Regions from separate parts of the Janthinobacterium amylolyticum genome, predicted to be linked through region 1. Evidence: predicted binding sites of a transcription regulator. Region 1 holds the regulator's gene; the other holds the start of a gene.
What was found. Region 1 encodes FNR, which switches genes on or off when oxygen is low (the NO sensors DNR and NnrR bind a similar motif). Its sites were predicted from a motif close to TTGATNNNNATCAA; they were not measured.
Positions count from the first base shown of each region.

Region 2: ACQ4WR_RS20645 (universal stress protein) is a predicted target of FNR. The motif match lies at 4,986-4,999, and genes of this name have one in related genera.

Region 1 covers NZ_JBNYXL010000005.1:393,355-400,859, reverse strand. The annotation lists gene ccoN (cytochrome-c oxidase, cbb3-type subunit I) at 1-201, shown strand, start outside; gene ccoO (cytochrome-c oxidase, cbb3-type subunit II) at 217-831, shown strand; gene ACQ4WR_RS13300 (cbb3-type cytochrome oxidase subunit 3) at 833-1,036, shown strand; gene ccoP (cytochrome-c oxidase, cbb3-type subunit III) at 1,029-1,949, shown strand; gene ccoG (cytochrome c oxidase accessory protein CcoG) at 1,952-3,334, shown strand; gene ACQ4WR_RS13285 (FixH family protein) at 3,481-4,005, shown strand; gene fnr (fumarate/nitrate reduction transcriptional regulator Fnr) at 4,009-4,767, opposite strand; gene ACQ4WR_RS13275 (HAMP domain-containing sensor histidine kinase) at 5,028-7,505, shown strand, end outside.
Region 2 covers NZ_JBNYXL010000010.1:148-7,652, reverse strand. The annotation lists gene trpE (anthranilate synthase component I) at 1-808, opposite strand, end outside; gene ACQ4WR_RS20670 (phosphoglycolate phosphatase) at 1,078-1,770, opposite strand; gene rpe (ribulose-phosphate 3-epimerase) at 1,782-2,456, opposite strand; gene apaG (Co2+/Mg2+ efflux facilitator ApaG/CorD) at 2,624-2,998, shown strand; gene ACQ4WR_RS20655 (hypothetical protein) at 3,023-3,169, opposite strand; gene mltA (murein transglycosylase A) at 3,267-4,460, shown strand; gene ACQ4WR_RS20645 (universal stress protein) at 4,495-4,932, opposite strand; gene ACQ4WR_RS20640 (MFS transporter) at 5,068-6,276, opposite strand; gene ACQ4WR_RS20635 (enoyl-CoA hydratase) at 6,449-7,225, shown strand.

The DNA of each region.
Region 1 (7,505 bases):
GCGGTCAACCCGGACGGCACCCTGACCTACACCTTTGTCGAAAGCGTGAAAGCAACGTATCCGTACTACGTGGTGCGCGTGGCCGGTGGCCTGCTGTACCTGTCGGGTATGTGCATCATGGGCTACAACACCTGGATGACCCTGCGCGGCAGCAAACTCCCCGTCGCCCGCATTCCGGAACTGAACGCGGCGCACGCCTGATAGGAGCATAAGCAAATGAAATTTTCACATGCATGGATTGAGAGAAACCCCTGGCTGCTGATCGCCCTGGTCACGGTGGTGATCAGCATCGGCGGCGCCGTCGAGATCGTCCCCCTGTTCTTCCAGAAGAGCACGACGGAGCCGGTCGCCGGCCTGAAGCCGTATTCGCCGCTGCGCCTGGCGGGCCGCGACATTTACGTGCGCGAAGGCTGCTACAACTGCCACTCGCAGATGGTGCGTCCGCTGCGCGCGGAAACGGAACGCTATGGCCACTATTCGGTCGCCGGCGAGTTCGTCTATGACCGTCCGTTCCAGTGGGGTTCCAAGCGCACGGGGCCGGACCTGGCCCGCGTGGGCGCGCGCTACAGCGACGAATGGCACCGCACGCACTTGAACAACCCGCGCGACGTGGTGCCCGAGTCGAACATGCCGTCCTACCCCTGGCTGGCGAAGACCAAGCTGGTGCCTGACGAGATCATGCCGAAGATGCGCGCCCTGCAACGCCTGGGCCAGCCGTACAGCGATGAAGAGATCGCCGCCGGCCCCGCGCAGCTGCAGGACAAGACGGAAGAAGACGCCCTGGTCGCCTATCTGCAAGGCCTCGGTACATTAATCAAAACAAGGAATTAGCATGGCAATCGAAAACCTGTTTGACAGCGCCAGCAGCGTCATGACGGTGGTTTCCTTTACGACGTTCGTGGGTATCCTGTGGTGGACGTTCAGTCGCAGCAACAGCGACTTCGACGCGGCGGCACGCCTGCCGTTCGCCGACGACGCGCTCGACTATCCGGCCGAGGCCGAGATGAACCTGGCGAAGGAGCATCACCATGGCTGACTTTACCAATGGCTTCTGGAATATCTACATCGTCGTGCTGTCCCTGCTGGGCATCATCGGCTGCGGCGTGCTGCTGTACTCGCAGTCGAAAATCAAAGTGGTCGAGGGCGCCCCTGCCGACGGCACCACGGGCCACGTCTGGGACGAGGACTTGAAGGAACTCAATACGCCGATGCCGCGCTGGTGGATGTGGCTGTTCTACATCACCATCGTCTTCGCGCTGGCCTACCTGTTCCTGTATCCGGGCCTGGGCAATTATGCGGGCAGCCTGGGCTGGAAATCGACGGGCCAGTACGAGGAAGAGCTGAAGAAGGCGGAAGCCGACTACGGTCCCCTGTTCAACAAGTACCTGAGCCAGGACTTGAAGACGGTGGCCGCCGATCCGCAGGCGCAAGCCATCGGCCAGCGTTTGTTCCTGACCTACTGCGCGCAATGCCACGGCTCGGATGCGCGCGGCAACAAGGGCTTCCCCAACCTGACGGACAAGGACTGGCTGTATGGCGGCGAACCTGACGTCATCAAGACCACCATCCTGCACGGCCGCAATGGCCAGATGCCGCCGATGGGCGCCGCGCTGGGCTCCGAAAAGGATGTCGAGAACGTGGCCCATTACGTGCTGAGCCTGTCCGGCTCCACCGCGGATCCCGTCAAGTCGGTGCTGGGCAAGGCCAAGTTTGGCGCCTGCATGGTCTGTCACGGTGCCGATGGCAAGGGTAACCCGCTGCTGGGTGCGCCGAACCTGACGGACAAGACCTGGCTGTACGGCGGCAGCGCCGATACCATCATGGAAACCATCCGCAAGGGACGCAGCAACACCATGCCGGCCTTCAGCGATTTCCTCGGTGAATCGAAGGTCCACGTGCTGTCGGCGTATGTCTGGAGCCTGTCGAATCCGCAGGCGCCCGCCAAGTAAAAATGGAACCTCAAGTCATCAAGATGTATGCGGCCCGCGAGCAAATCTACCCTCGCGAGGCCAAAGGACGCTACGCTACCTGGCGATGGGTATGCGTCTGGCTTACCCAGCTGGCGTTCTACGGCTTGCCGTGGCTGACCTGGAATGGCAGGCAAGCCCTGCTGTTCGATCTGACCACGCGCAAGTTCTACATTTTCGGCGTCGTGCTGTGGCCCCAGGATTTTATTTACCTGGCGGCCCTGCTGATCATCTGTGCCTATCTGCTGTTCCTCGTCACGGCCATTGCCGGGCGGGTATGGTGCGGGTTCTCCTGCCCGCAAACGGTGTACACGGAAATCTTCCTGTGGGTCGAACGCAAGATCGAAGGCACGCGCAGCGCGCGCATGGCCCTCGACAAGCAGGGCCCGTCCCTGCGCAAGGCCTTCAAGAAGACGGCCAAGCACGTGGTGTGGGGCGCCATCGCCCTGTGGACGGGCTTTACCTTTGTCGGCTACTTCACGCCGATCAAGGAACTGGCGCAATCGGTGGTCACCTTGAACTTCGGTCCCTGGGAATGGTTCTGGGTCCTGTTCTACAGCCTGGCAACCTACGGCAACGCTGGCTGGCTGCGCGAGCAGGTGTGCAAATACATGTGCCCGTATGCGCGCTTCCAGAGCGCCATGTTCGACCAGGACACCCTGATCATCACCTACGACGCCAAGCGCGGCGAACCACGCGGCGCCATGAGCAAGAAGGCCGGCAACAACGCCAAGCTGGGCGACTGCATCGACTGTACCTTGTGCGTGCAGGTGTGTCCGACCGGCATCGATATCCGCAATGGCCTGCAGTATGAATGCATCGGCTGCGCCGCCTGCGTCGATGCCTGCAACAGCGTGATGGACAAGGTCGAGCGGCCGCGTGGCCTGATACGCTACAGCACCGACCATGCGATGGAAAACAACTTCAATTCGCAGCAGATCCGCCAGCGCGCCATGCGCCCGCGCGTGCTGATCTACACGTCCATCCTGGCGCTGATCATCATCGCCGTGTGTACCTCGCTGGCCCTGCGCACGCCATTGAAGATGGATGTCATCCGCGACCGCGGTTCCATGGGACGCGAAGTGGAAGACGGCATGATCGAAAACGTCTACCGCCTGCAGATCATGAACACCTCCGAGCAAAGCCAGCATTTCAAGATCAGCGTGGCCGGCTTGCCGGGCCTGACCTTGCTGACGCGCGAAGAAGTGACCTTGCAGCCGACGGAAACGCTGGGCTGGCCGATCCGCCTGCGCATGCCGCACGGCGTGGGCGAGAAGGGCTCGAACAAGATCACCATCGAGCTGCAATCGCTGGACGACCCGTCGCTGCATGTGCGTGAAAGCGCCGTGTTCATCGTGCCGCGGTGATGTTGATCCGGGGTCGGATCCCCTGGGTCCGACCCCGGTATTTCGCCGTAGGGGCAGCATCAAACCTGCGGCAGGTTTACTGTATTTTCAACCCAGAAGCAAAAGCTGGGGTCAAAGCCAAAGGGTCTGGCCCCAAGGAGAACAACATGTCCGACAGTCTGAAACTGCAAGCCCCCGTTGCACCGTGGTACAAGCACCGCTGGCCATGGCTGCTGATGATCGGCCCCGGCCTGTCCGTCGTCGTCGGCAGCTTCATGGGCTACATCGCATTTACGCAGCCCGACGCGCTGGTGGTGGGCGACTACTACAAGCAGGGCAAGGCCATCAACCAGGACTTGCGGCGCGATACGGCCGCCAGCAACCTGGCCATGGATACCAGCCTCGCGTATGACGTGGCGCAGGCGCGCCTGACGGGTTCCGTGCACAGCTTCGGCAAGGCCTACCAGGCACCGTTGCAGCTGCACCTGGCGCATGCGACCCTGCCGGAAAAAGACATCAAGCTGCTGGTGCAGCCCGATGCGGCCGGCAATTTTTCCGTGGCGCTGCCGATGCTCGAGCGCAGCCGCTGGCAGGTGCTGGTGGAAAACACGACGCGCGAGTGGCGCCTGTCCGGTATCTGGACCTGGCCAGCGCAACGCAGCATCGCGCTGCATGCGGATGAAGAGTTATAAGCCTTATTTGCAGACGTCCGTACCGGCCGTGATGGCCTTCAGTTTGGCCGGCTGCAAGATCTCGATCTCGCGGTTCGACACGCGCAGCCAGCCTTCCTTCTTGAACTTCGACAATAAACGGCTGACGCTCTCGATGGTCAGGCCCAGGTAGTTGCCGATTTCCTCGCGCGACATGCGCAGCTGGAAATTGCTGCCCGAATAGCCACGCGCCTCGTAGCGCGACGCCAGGTTGACGATGAAGGCGGCAAAACGCTGCGTCGCCTGCATATTGCCCAGCAACAGCATCACGCTTTGCTCGCGCGTGATTTCCTGGCTCATCATGCGGTGGAAATGGCGCAGCAGGGTAGGCATATTGCCCAGCAATTGTTCCAGGCTGGAAAACGGAATTTCACATACTTCGCTGTCTTCCAGCGCCACGGCATTGCAGTGGTGGCGGTCGGCGCTGATGGCGTCCATGCCCAGCAGTTCGCCCGCCATCTGGAAACCCGTCACCTGCTCTTCGCCGCCAGGATTGATCTGGTACGTCTTGAAGTGGCCCAGGCGGATCGCGTACAGGTTCTGGAACGAGTCGCCGATGCGGAACAGCGAGGCGCCGCGCACGACCTTGCGGCGGCGGCCGATAATCTGGTCCAGCCTGTCCATGTCACCCACATCGAGGCCCATCGGCAGGCACAATTGATGCATGCTGCACGTCGAGCAGCGCGCACGCAACGCTTCCACGTTCACGGTGGGCAAGGCTGGAGAGAGTAGCGCTTCTGTCATGTCAGACCCTTTTAGAAAAATGCAACAACAAGTTTACTGCATAGTGCGTTGCCATGTGCCAATTTCACGCCAATTTCACCCTAATTCCCCGTAATTTCACTGAATAAACGACGTTCGGCATTTAATTTTATGGCAACATCCACAAAAGCCTGCGCCGGGGCGTGGAATTCGACGAGCCGTGCTTGCCAAGTTAACGTATTGATAGGAAAATTCCTGACAGCATTATCTGCCGCCTGTCCTCTGGGACTGAAAAGGAAATCATGAAGCCTCTCGGCATTAAAGCAAAAGTCGCGCTGGCCACCAGTTTGACGTCGATCGCCATGATCGCCGTAGTTACCATGGTGCAGGTGAAACACATGCGCGACGATTTCACGCAAGTCCTGCTGAGCCAGCAAACGGCCCTGATCGAGCGCACCGCAGACGAGCTCGACGACAAGCTGGCCATGCTGCTCGACATCATCACCCAGACCGCGCGCCACCAGCCTGCGTCCCTGATGGCCGACACCGCCCAGTTGCGCGAGTACTACAAGCAGCGCGCCATGCTGGCCCTGTTCGACGATGTACTGGTGCTCGACACGCAGGGCAAGGTGGTGGCCAACGTGCCCGAAGTGCCAGGGCGTAACGGTGTCGACGTGGCCGACCGCGCCTACTTCCAGACGGTGATGCGCACGAAACAGGCGATGATCACGGAACCGATGCTGGGCAAGACCAGCCATCTGCCCATCGTGCAGATGGTGGCGCCCGTGCTGGACAGCAACGGCGAGGTGGCCGGCATCGTCATCGGCGTGCTGCGCCTGTACAAGGACAATATGCTGGGCCATTTGCGCACGGCCAAGGTGGGCAAGAGCGGCTATTACTTCATCCTCACGCGCGAAGCCGTGCCGCGCTATGTGCTGTACCCCGATGCCAGCCGGCTGCTGCAGCCGCGCGCGCCCAACGCCAACCCCGTCACGACGCAGCTGCTGAAGGAAGATGGCGAGGGCAGCATGGTCAGCACCAACAGCCGCGGCGTGACGGCCGTCAACAGCTTCAAGCGATTGAAGTCCGTCAACTGGCTGCTGGCCGCCTCGCTGCCCGTGGCCGATGCGTTCGAGCCCTTCAATGGCGTGCTGTACCGGCTGGTGCTGTGGAGTATCGGCGCCTCGCTGCTGGCCGCCGCCGTGCTGGCCTGGGTCACGGTGCGCCTGCTGTCGCCGCTGGTGCGCCTGCGCGACACCCTGCTGTCGCTGCGCCGCTCCGGCAGCCGCTTTACGCCCGTGCCGGTACAGCAGCGCGATGAAATCGGCGAGCTGACGGAAGCGTTCAACGGCCTGATGAGCGAACGCGACCGGCTGCAGCAGGAGATCGAGGCGCGCGCCAGCGAACTGGAGCGGGAGCGCGACCGCGCCGAGGCGGCCAACCGCGCGAAAAGCGATTTTGTCGCCAACATGAGCCATGAAATCCGCACGCCCTTGAATGCCGTGCTGGGCATGGTGTATTTGCTGGGCAATACCAAGCTCGACACCGAGCAGCGCAAGTACCTGACCATGGTGCGCGTGGCGGGCCAGTCGCTGCTGGGCATCCTCAACGACGTGCTGGATTTTTCCAAGATCGAAGCGCGCCGCATGGACTTGTCGCCCGTCGAGTTCGACCTCGATGAAGTCATGAACACCCTGGCCACGACGATGACCATGAATGCGGGCGAAAAGGAACTGGAACTGGCCATCGCGGTCGAACCGGAGGTGCCGCGCCGCCTCGTCGGCGACGCCCAGCGCCTGCAGCAAATCCTCGTCAACCTGGCCGGCAACGCCATCAAATTTACGGAAAGCGGCGAAGTGGTGGTGGCCGTCAGCGTGGCGGAAAGCAAGAACGAGCGGGCCTGGCTGCGCTTCGAGGTGCGCGACACGGGCATCGGCATGACGGAACAGCAGCAGGCCCAGCTGTTCACGGCCTTTTCCCAGGGCGACCAGAGCATCACGCGGCGCTTCGGCGGCACGGGCCTGGGCCTGGCCATCAGCAAGCATCTGATCCACATGATGGGCGGCGAGATCGCCGTCGCCAGCAGCGAAGGCAAGGGCAGCCGCTTCTGGTTCAGCGTGCCCTTCGAGGTCCTGGCGCAGCCGGCCGAGACGCGCCGCACCCCCACCCTGGGGCCGCTGCGCCTGCTGGTGGCCGACGACAACCGCACCACGCGCGAACTGATCGTCAAGCTGATCCACGCCTGGGGCTGGAACGCGGACGAGGTGGACTCGGGCTTCGCCGCCATCGAGCTGTACCGCGAACGCCTGGCGCAGCAGCAACCGTACGACGTGGTGCTGGCCGACTGGCACATGCCGGTGATGGACGGCCTGGCCACAGCCAAGGCCATCCGGCAAGCGGCATCCGGCCAGCGCCAGCCCATCGTGGTGATGGTCAACGCCTTCGCGCGCAATCACCTGGAGGAAATTTCCAGTGCCGCCGAGGCCGATGTCGTACTGATGAAGCCGATCACCGGTTCAAGCCTGTTCGACGCCCTGCACCAGGCGCTGATCGCCAAGGAAGACGGCGGCGAGCCGCGCATGCTGCACCAGCCGCTGGGCACGGAGCTGGCCGGCGTGCATTTCCTGCTGGTGGAAGACAACCATTTGAACCAGGCCGTGGCGCGCGGCATCCTCGAACACATGGGCGCCACCCTGGACGTGGTGGGCGACGGCTTGCAGGCCGTGGAGCGGCTGCGCACGGAAGCGCTGCGCTACGACATCGTGCTGATGGATATGCAG
Region 2 (7,505 bases), on a different contig from region 1:
ACGGATTGAGCGAACGCAAGGCGCGGTACAGGGTCAGCGGCGAATCGACATACGGTTTACGGATGCGCTGGCCGATCTGCACCTGCATCAGGTCGCCCGCCATCACGTATTCATGCGCCTTGGCGACGGCCTTCAGGTACTCTTCCTTGGAAAAGTCGCGAATGGTTTCCGTGCGCACGGAAGCGCTGGTGACGGGCGCATCGACACCGCGGCGCAGCATCATGCGCAAGTCCTTCAGGCGCTGCTGCGCTTTCGAAAACGATTCGGGCTGCGTGGTGTCGGCATAGACGATCAGATACAGTTTGCCGGACAGGTTGTCGATGACGGCCAGTTCTTCCGTCACCATCAGCTGGATGTCGGGCAGCTTCAAGTCATCTTTCGGCGCGCCGCCGGCCAGTTTTTTCTCGATGTGGCGCACGGTGTCGTAGCCGAAGTAGCCGGCCAGGCCGCCGCAGAAGCGCGGCATGCCGGGGCGCAGGGCGACCTTGAAGCGCGACTGGAACTGTTCGATGAAGTCGAGCGGATTGCCTTCGTGCTCTTCGATCACGACGCCGTTCTTGACGATTTCGGTGCGCTTGCCATAGCTGCGCAACACGGTCGTGGCAGGCAAGCCGATGAAGGAATAGCGGCCGAAGCGTTCGCCGCCGACGACGGATTCGAGCAAAAAGGTGTTCTTGCCACCTTGTTGGGCCTGTGCCAGTTTCAGGTACAGGGTGAGCGGGGTTTCCAGGTCGGCGAACGCTTCCGCGATCAGGGGAATGCGGTTGTAGCCCTGCTGGGCCAGCGATTTGAATTCGAGTTCGGTCATGTTTCTCTCCATGCCGTCAGGGTATGCGTGTGCATAGTGCACAAACCCTGCGGTGGGTTATCAAAAAACTTGCCGGTACAGGGAACTTGCGCAAAATGCGCAAAGGACGCGTGTGCAACCGGCAGCAATCGTAACGGCTCGGCCCTTAAGCCTGCCAGGATTGCCAGCGTCGCCAAAGCCAGGCCTCAATCGAGCCGGTTTGGGTGACATTGTGTTTTTTGATGAGAAACGTGTTCACGATATGGTGTTGGGTTTGGTCAGTATGCCGGTTAGTTTTGCATGCTAATAAAACGGGCTGCTTCGAGCAGCGTCTTTACTATACCATCGGAATCGGTATCGTGTATAGAGTGTCCGTGATTGTAGCCATACGGTACCGTCAGTACGGGGCAAGCCGCAGCCCTGGCCGCTTGCGCGTCGTTCGACGAGTCGCCGATGGCCACCACTTTGGCGGGCGGCAGGTCGAAGTCCGCGCACACTTGCAGCAGCGGCAGCGGGTCCGGTTTTTTCCTCGGCAGCGAATCGCCGCCGTAGACGATCTCGAAATAACCATCGAGATTTTTCTGTTTCAGCAGGGGCAGGGCGAAAGCGATCGGCTTGTTGGTGACGCAGGCCAGGCGCAAGCCCGCCGCCTTCATCGCCGCCAGTCCCGCTTCCACGTCCGGGTAGAGGGTGCTGAACTGGCCATTGATGGCCAGGTAGTGACGCTGGTAGGCATCCATCGCCGCATCAAAACGCTGTTCCACGCCGGCCGCATCGAAGTCGAGCGCCAGCACCGTGCGGATCAGGTTTTCCGAGCCCTTGCCCACCATCAGCTTGATGGCGTCAGCGCTGATGGGCGCAAGTTCGAATTCGGCGCGCATGCCGTTGATGGCGACATGGAAATCGGGCACGGTGTCGAGCATCGTGCCATCGAGGTCGATGATGGCGGCGCGCACGCCGGCCAGTACGTGATCTTTCACCATGCCCGCTTGCATCAGGCGCCCGCTACTTTGGCCAGTTCGGCGCGCATGGCGTCGATGACGGCTTTGTAGTCGGGCTTGCCGAAGATGGCCGAGCCGGCGACAAAGGTGTCGGCGCCGGCGGCCGCGGCGGCGGCGATGTTGTCGATCTTGATGCCGCCGTCGACTTCCAGCATGATGTCACGGCCCGATTCATCGATCATGCGGCGCGCTTCGGCGATTTTCTTCAGCGCGTGCGGGATGAAGGACTGGCCGCCGAAGCCCGGGTTGACGGACATGATCAGGATGATGTCGATCTTGTCCATCACGTGTTCCAGGTAATGCAGCGGCGTGCCCGGGTTGAATACCAGGCCCGATTTGCAGCCATTGTCGCGGATCAGCTGTAGCGAACGGTCGACGTGATCCGACGCTTCCGGGTGGAAGGTGATGATGTTCGCGCCAGCCTTGGCGAAATCCGGGATAATGCGATCGACAGGCTTGACCATCAGGTGCACGTCGATGGGCACTTGCACGTGCGGGCGGATCGCTTCGCACACCAGCGGGCCGATGGTCAGGTTCGGCACATAGTGGTTATCCATCACGTCGAAGTGGATGATGTCGGCGCCGGCGGTAACGACGTTGCGCACTTCCTCGCCCAGGCGGGCAAAGTCGGCGGACAGGATGCTGGGAGCGATACGGAATGTAGTCATGGTGAAGTAGCCAAAGGATAGAAAATGCGAAGATGCGCTATTTTACGCTTGACGCCGCTACCATGCCGCGTTGACGCACGCTGAAACACAGAATACGCGGCGCGCCGTGGCTAATCGGGCACGCGCGACACAATATATTGACTGGCAATGTCTGAATAGGAATGACGATGGCGACTTATGAATTTACGGTAACGGTCAAGACGCAATACCTGCCCGAGCAATCGGCACCGGACCAGGGGCGGCACGTGTTCAGCTACACGATCCGCGTCGTCAACACGGGCACCGTTGGCGCGCAGCTGATTTCGCGCCACTGGGTTATCACGGATGCGAACAACAAGGTGGAAGAAGTACGCGGCCTGGGCGCCGTTGGCCATCAGCCGCTGCTGCAGCCGGGCGAACAATTTGAATACACGAGCGGCACCATGCTGGGCACGCCGCAAGGCTCGATGCGCGGCGAATATTTCTGCGTGGCCGAAGATGGACACCAGTTCGAAGCGTTGATTCCCGAATTCGTGCTGTCGGTGCCGCGCACCCTGCATTGAGCAAACGCAGCGGCCGCGCGCCGCTTATTTCAGTTTTTCGGTGGTGTCCTGCTCGTCATCGAGCTGCTTGCGCGCCGGCGGCGTGGGCTTCTTGCCCGAATACATGGTCCACCAGACTATAAATGCCAGCAAGAAGAACGCCACCAGCGCCTCTATCATCAAGATCCACATACGCACCCCTATGTTATTTACCCGCAGCTTAGTATTTACCCGCCGTCTGTTGACACGCGGTAGTCTACCCGTTTCAATCGGCGCCGTCGCACTTGCGTTGTCCGCCTGTACCACGCCGCCGTCGGAACCGGTCGCTGTCACCGGCAAGGCGCCAGCGATTGCCCCGACCGTTGTCAGGCCCGTGCCGGCCAAAGCGGCCGGCGCCAAGGACGCCAAGGACACGATTGATGCAGCGGCAGCCCCCACTTTCGTGCCCGCCAAGTTTGCCGCCTTGCCGGGCTGGGCACGCGACGACATGCGCGCCGCCTGGCCCGCCTTCATGGCGTCGTGCGGCGTGCTGGTCAAGCGCCCGGACTGGAAGGAGTCGTGCACCATCGCGCGCCAAGTGAATGCCGACAGCGACAAGGCCATCCGCCTGTTTTTCGAGACATTCTTTGTGCCCAATCAAGTCATCACCGCCGATGGCGCCAGTACCGGCCTGGTGACGGGCTACTACGAGCCGCTGCTGCACGGCGCGCGCAAGCGCGGTGGTCCGTATCAGACGCCGCTGTACAAGGTACCCGACGACCTCGTCTCGGTGGACTTGTCCGGCGTGTATCCGGAACTGAAGAATATGCGTTTGCGGGGCAAGCTGGTCGGCAAGAAGGTGGTGCCGTACGCCACGCGCGCCGACATCGAGCGCGCCACCTCTGTTACGGGCAAGGAATTGCTGTGGGTCGACGACGAAGTGGAAGCGTTCTTTTTGCAGGTGCAAGGTTCCGGCCGGGTGCAGCTCACGGATACGCAGGAAACCGTGCGCGTGGCCTATGCCGACCAGAATGGCCACCCGTATAAATCCATCGGCCGCTACCTGGTCGACAAGGGCGAGCTGACGATGAGCCAGGCATCCGCGCAAGGCATCAAGGCGTGGATCGCCGGCCACCCGACGCGCAAGGATGAGTTGTTCAATGCCAACCCCAGCTATGTGTTTTTCAAGGAAGAGCGCTTGCCGGATCCGAAAGTGGGGCCGAAGGGGGCGCTGGGCGTGCCGCTGACGCCGCAGCGTTCGGTGGCCATCGATTCGCGCTACCTGCCGCTTGGTGCGCCCGTGTTCCTGGCCACCACGCAAGCCAATAGCGATATCCCGATGCAGCGCCTGGTGATGGCGCAGGATACGGGCGGCGCCATTCGCGGGCCCATCCGTGTCGACTATTTCTTTGGTTTTGGTGCGGAAGCGGCGGAGAACGCGGGCCGCATGAAGCAGAGCGGCACCGTGTGGGTGTTGCTGCCGAAACAGGCGCCAGCGCGCTGAGTTTCTTGCGGCGCTGGGCAGTTCGTGGTGTCGCTTAGCGCAGGACCATCACTGGCAGGTGAGTGTGGCCCAGCACTTTTTGCGTTTCGCTGCCCACGAACAACTTGTTCAAGCCCTTGCGTCCATGCGAGGCCATCAGGATGATGTCACACTGGTAAGTCTGCGCCGCATTGACGATTTCTTCGTGCGGGCTGGGCGAGACGGCGACCACGCCTTCGAATGGCACGCCGACGGCACGCGCCGCTTCGCCGATCTTGTCGATCGCGCGCTGCGATGCTTCCCGCATCTGCTGTTCATACAAGCCGGCGTCGAGCACGATGCCGCCATCGGCCATGGGCGAGAACGGGAATGGCTGTACCACGCTGATGGCGACCAGCTTGGCCTTGTTCAATTGGGCAAAGGCGAGGGCGGTTTCGGCGGCTTTGTCGGACAACGGCGAACCGTCGGTGGGAAATAAGATGGTGTTAAACATGGCGTGCTCCTCAAGTGATGTAAACAGCTTATGGATTTACGTCAATTAATTCCTTGATGTAAATCAAATCGATCAGGCTTTGCCGTGAATAGTGTCGCCAAGGCAATCTTTAGCAGTGTATGCCTGTTCATTGCTTCAGGTGCGCACGCTACGTAGCGGCGTGCCCCACACCATGGCGATGGTCAGCAGGAGGCTGCCGGCCGCGATGCAGGCCAGTCCATTGCGCACGCCAAAATGTTCCGCCACCCAGCCAGCCGCCAGCGCGCCCAGCGGCGCCGTCGCCACCGTCAGGAAACGCATGGTTGACGTCATGCGCCCCAGCATGGCATCGGGCGTGACCTTCTGGCGCAAGCCCAGGTAGGGGATAAAGAACAGCATCACACCGCAATCGAAAAAGAACATCAATATGGCATAGGCCACGGCGGTGGCGGTCGCGCTGCCGAACAGCGCGGCGGGAATCGTCGGCGTCAGGGCAAAACACACGGACGTGGAGGCCAGGCCGATGAGGATGGTGCGGCCCGTGCCATAGCGCCTGGTCAACGGCTTGACAATGAAAGCGCTGAGCAGGACGCCGGCGCCGCCCAGCATTTGCGTCATGCCCAGCACGCCGGGGCTCATGCCCAGGTCGTGGGTGGCGAACAGTACCGCCAGAGCCATGCTGGCGTAGAACAAAAAGTGCCAGATGCCGGCGCCCCAGGCCAGCGCGCGCAGCAGCGGCTCGTGCCAGACGAACAGCAAGCCATCGGCGATGTCGCGCAAGGCGTGCTTGCTTGACGGTGCGGGACGCGGATCGCGCACGCTCATGGCGCGCAGATTGAATACGGAAATCACATAGCCGCAGGCCGTGCACAGGATGGCGACGGGCGCCGACAGCAGTTGCACCAGCACGCCGGCCAGGCCGGGGCCGATCAGGCGCGAGGCCGATTCTGTGGCGGCAAATTTCGACTGGGCATCGATCAAGCCGTCGCGACCCACGAGGAAGGTCAAAAAGACTTGCTCAGCGCCGCCACCGACGACGAAGCCCGTGCCGATGATGAACCCTACTATATATAACCACGGCATCGACAGCACGCCGCACCAGTAAGCGACGGCCACGCTGGCCAGGGCCAGGCCGGACATGCTTTCACTGAACAGCATGATCGGGTGCTTGCTGCGCCGGTCCAGCAACACGCCGACGGGCAAGCCGAAGAGGGCAAACGGCAGCGCCTGCAAGGCGACGAGCAAGCCCATCTGCTCCGGCGTCGCATGCAGCAGGAGCACCGCGCACAGGGGCAAGGCCAGCGAGGTGATCTGGGCGCCGAAGCAATTGAGGCCATTGCTGAACCACAGGCGGCGGAAATTCATGCTGGCGACGCTGCCGTCGCCGCGCAGACGCCTGGTCAGGGATTGAATAAGTGGAGAGGAAATTTTGCCGCTCGATGAGAAAAGGATCAGGCACAGAATAATAGCAGCGCGCCTGCCGCGCCGTTGCCGTTAGCCGCTACAATCGTTGCACCGTTCATCCAGAGGAGACACTATGCAATACGAAGACTTGATCATCGATATCCAGGACAAAGTGGCGGTCATCCGCCTGAACCGCCCGAAGGCGCTGAATGCCTTGAACGACAACATGATGAATGAGCTGGGCGACGCGCTGCTGAAGTTCGACGCCGACGAGCATATCGGCTGCATCGTGCTCACGGGCAGCGAAAAAGCCTTTGCCGCCGGTGCCGATATCGCCGCCATGGCTGACTATACTTATCCGGACACCTTTACCCAGGGCTATATCAGCCGCAACTGGGAATATATCCTGCGCGTGCGCAAACCCGTGGTGGGCGCGGTGGCGGGCTATGCGCTCGGTGGTGGCTGCGAATTGGCCATGATGTGCGATTTCCTGATCGCCGCCGACAGCGCCAAATTTGGCCAGCCGGAAATCAAGGTCGGTGTCACGCCAGGCGCAGGCGGCACGCAGCGCTTGCCGCGCGCCATCGGCAAGGCCAAGGCCATGGATCTGTTGTTGACGGCGCGCACCATCGATGCTGCCGAAGCGGAGCGCATCGGCCTCGTGTCGCGCGTGGTATCGGCGGATAAATTGCTGGAAGAAACCCTGGCCGCCGCCAAGACCATCGCCGCCATGCCGACCTCGGTAGCCATGATGATCAAGGATTGCGTCAACCGCGCGTTTGAAACCACCTTGACCGACGGGGTCGCTTACGAGCGCCGTCTGTTCCAGGCTGCCTTCGGCACGCCTGCGCAAAAAGAAGGCATGCACGCTTTCCTGGAAAAGCGCTTGCCAAACTTCGACGGTCTTTGATATGATTCGCCTCCTCGCAAAACGACGCACACAAAACATGGTGTTGCAGAGTAAAAACGGGGAGAAAAAGAAGGTTGACGAAATGCTGCAAACGCTTCATACTCTTCCTTCTTCGCAGCTGACAAACACAACGCTTTGTCGATAGCGCGAGAGTAGTAAATAAGCAGTACCGAATACAGTTCTTTAACAATTAACAGTCGATAAGTGTGGGCATTTGATGTAAGTGCAGCGTCAATCTTCGGATTGGCGTCTAACTTAAAATATCAAATGTTCACAAGAA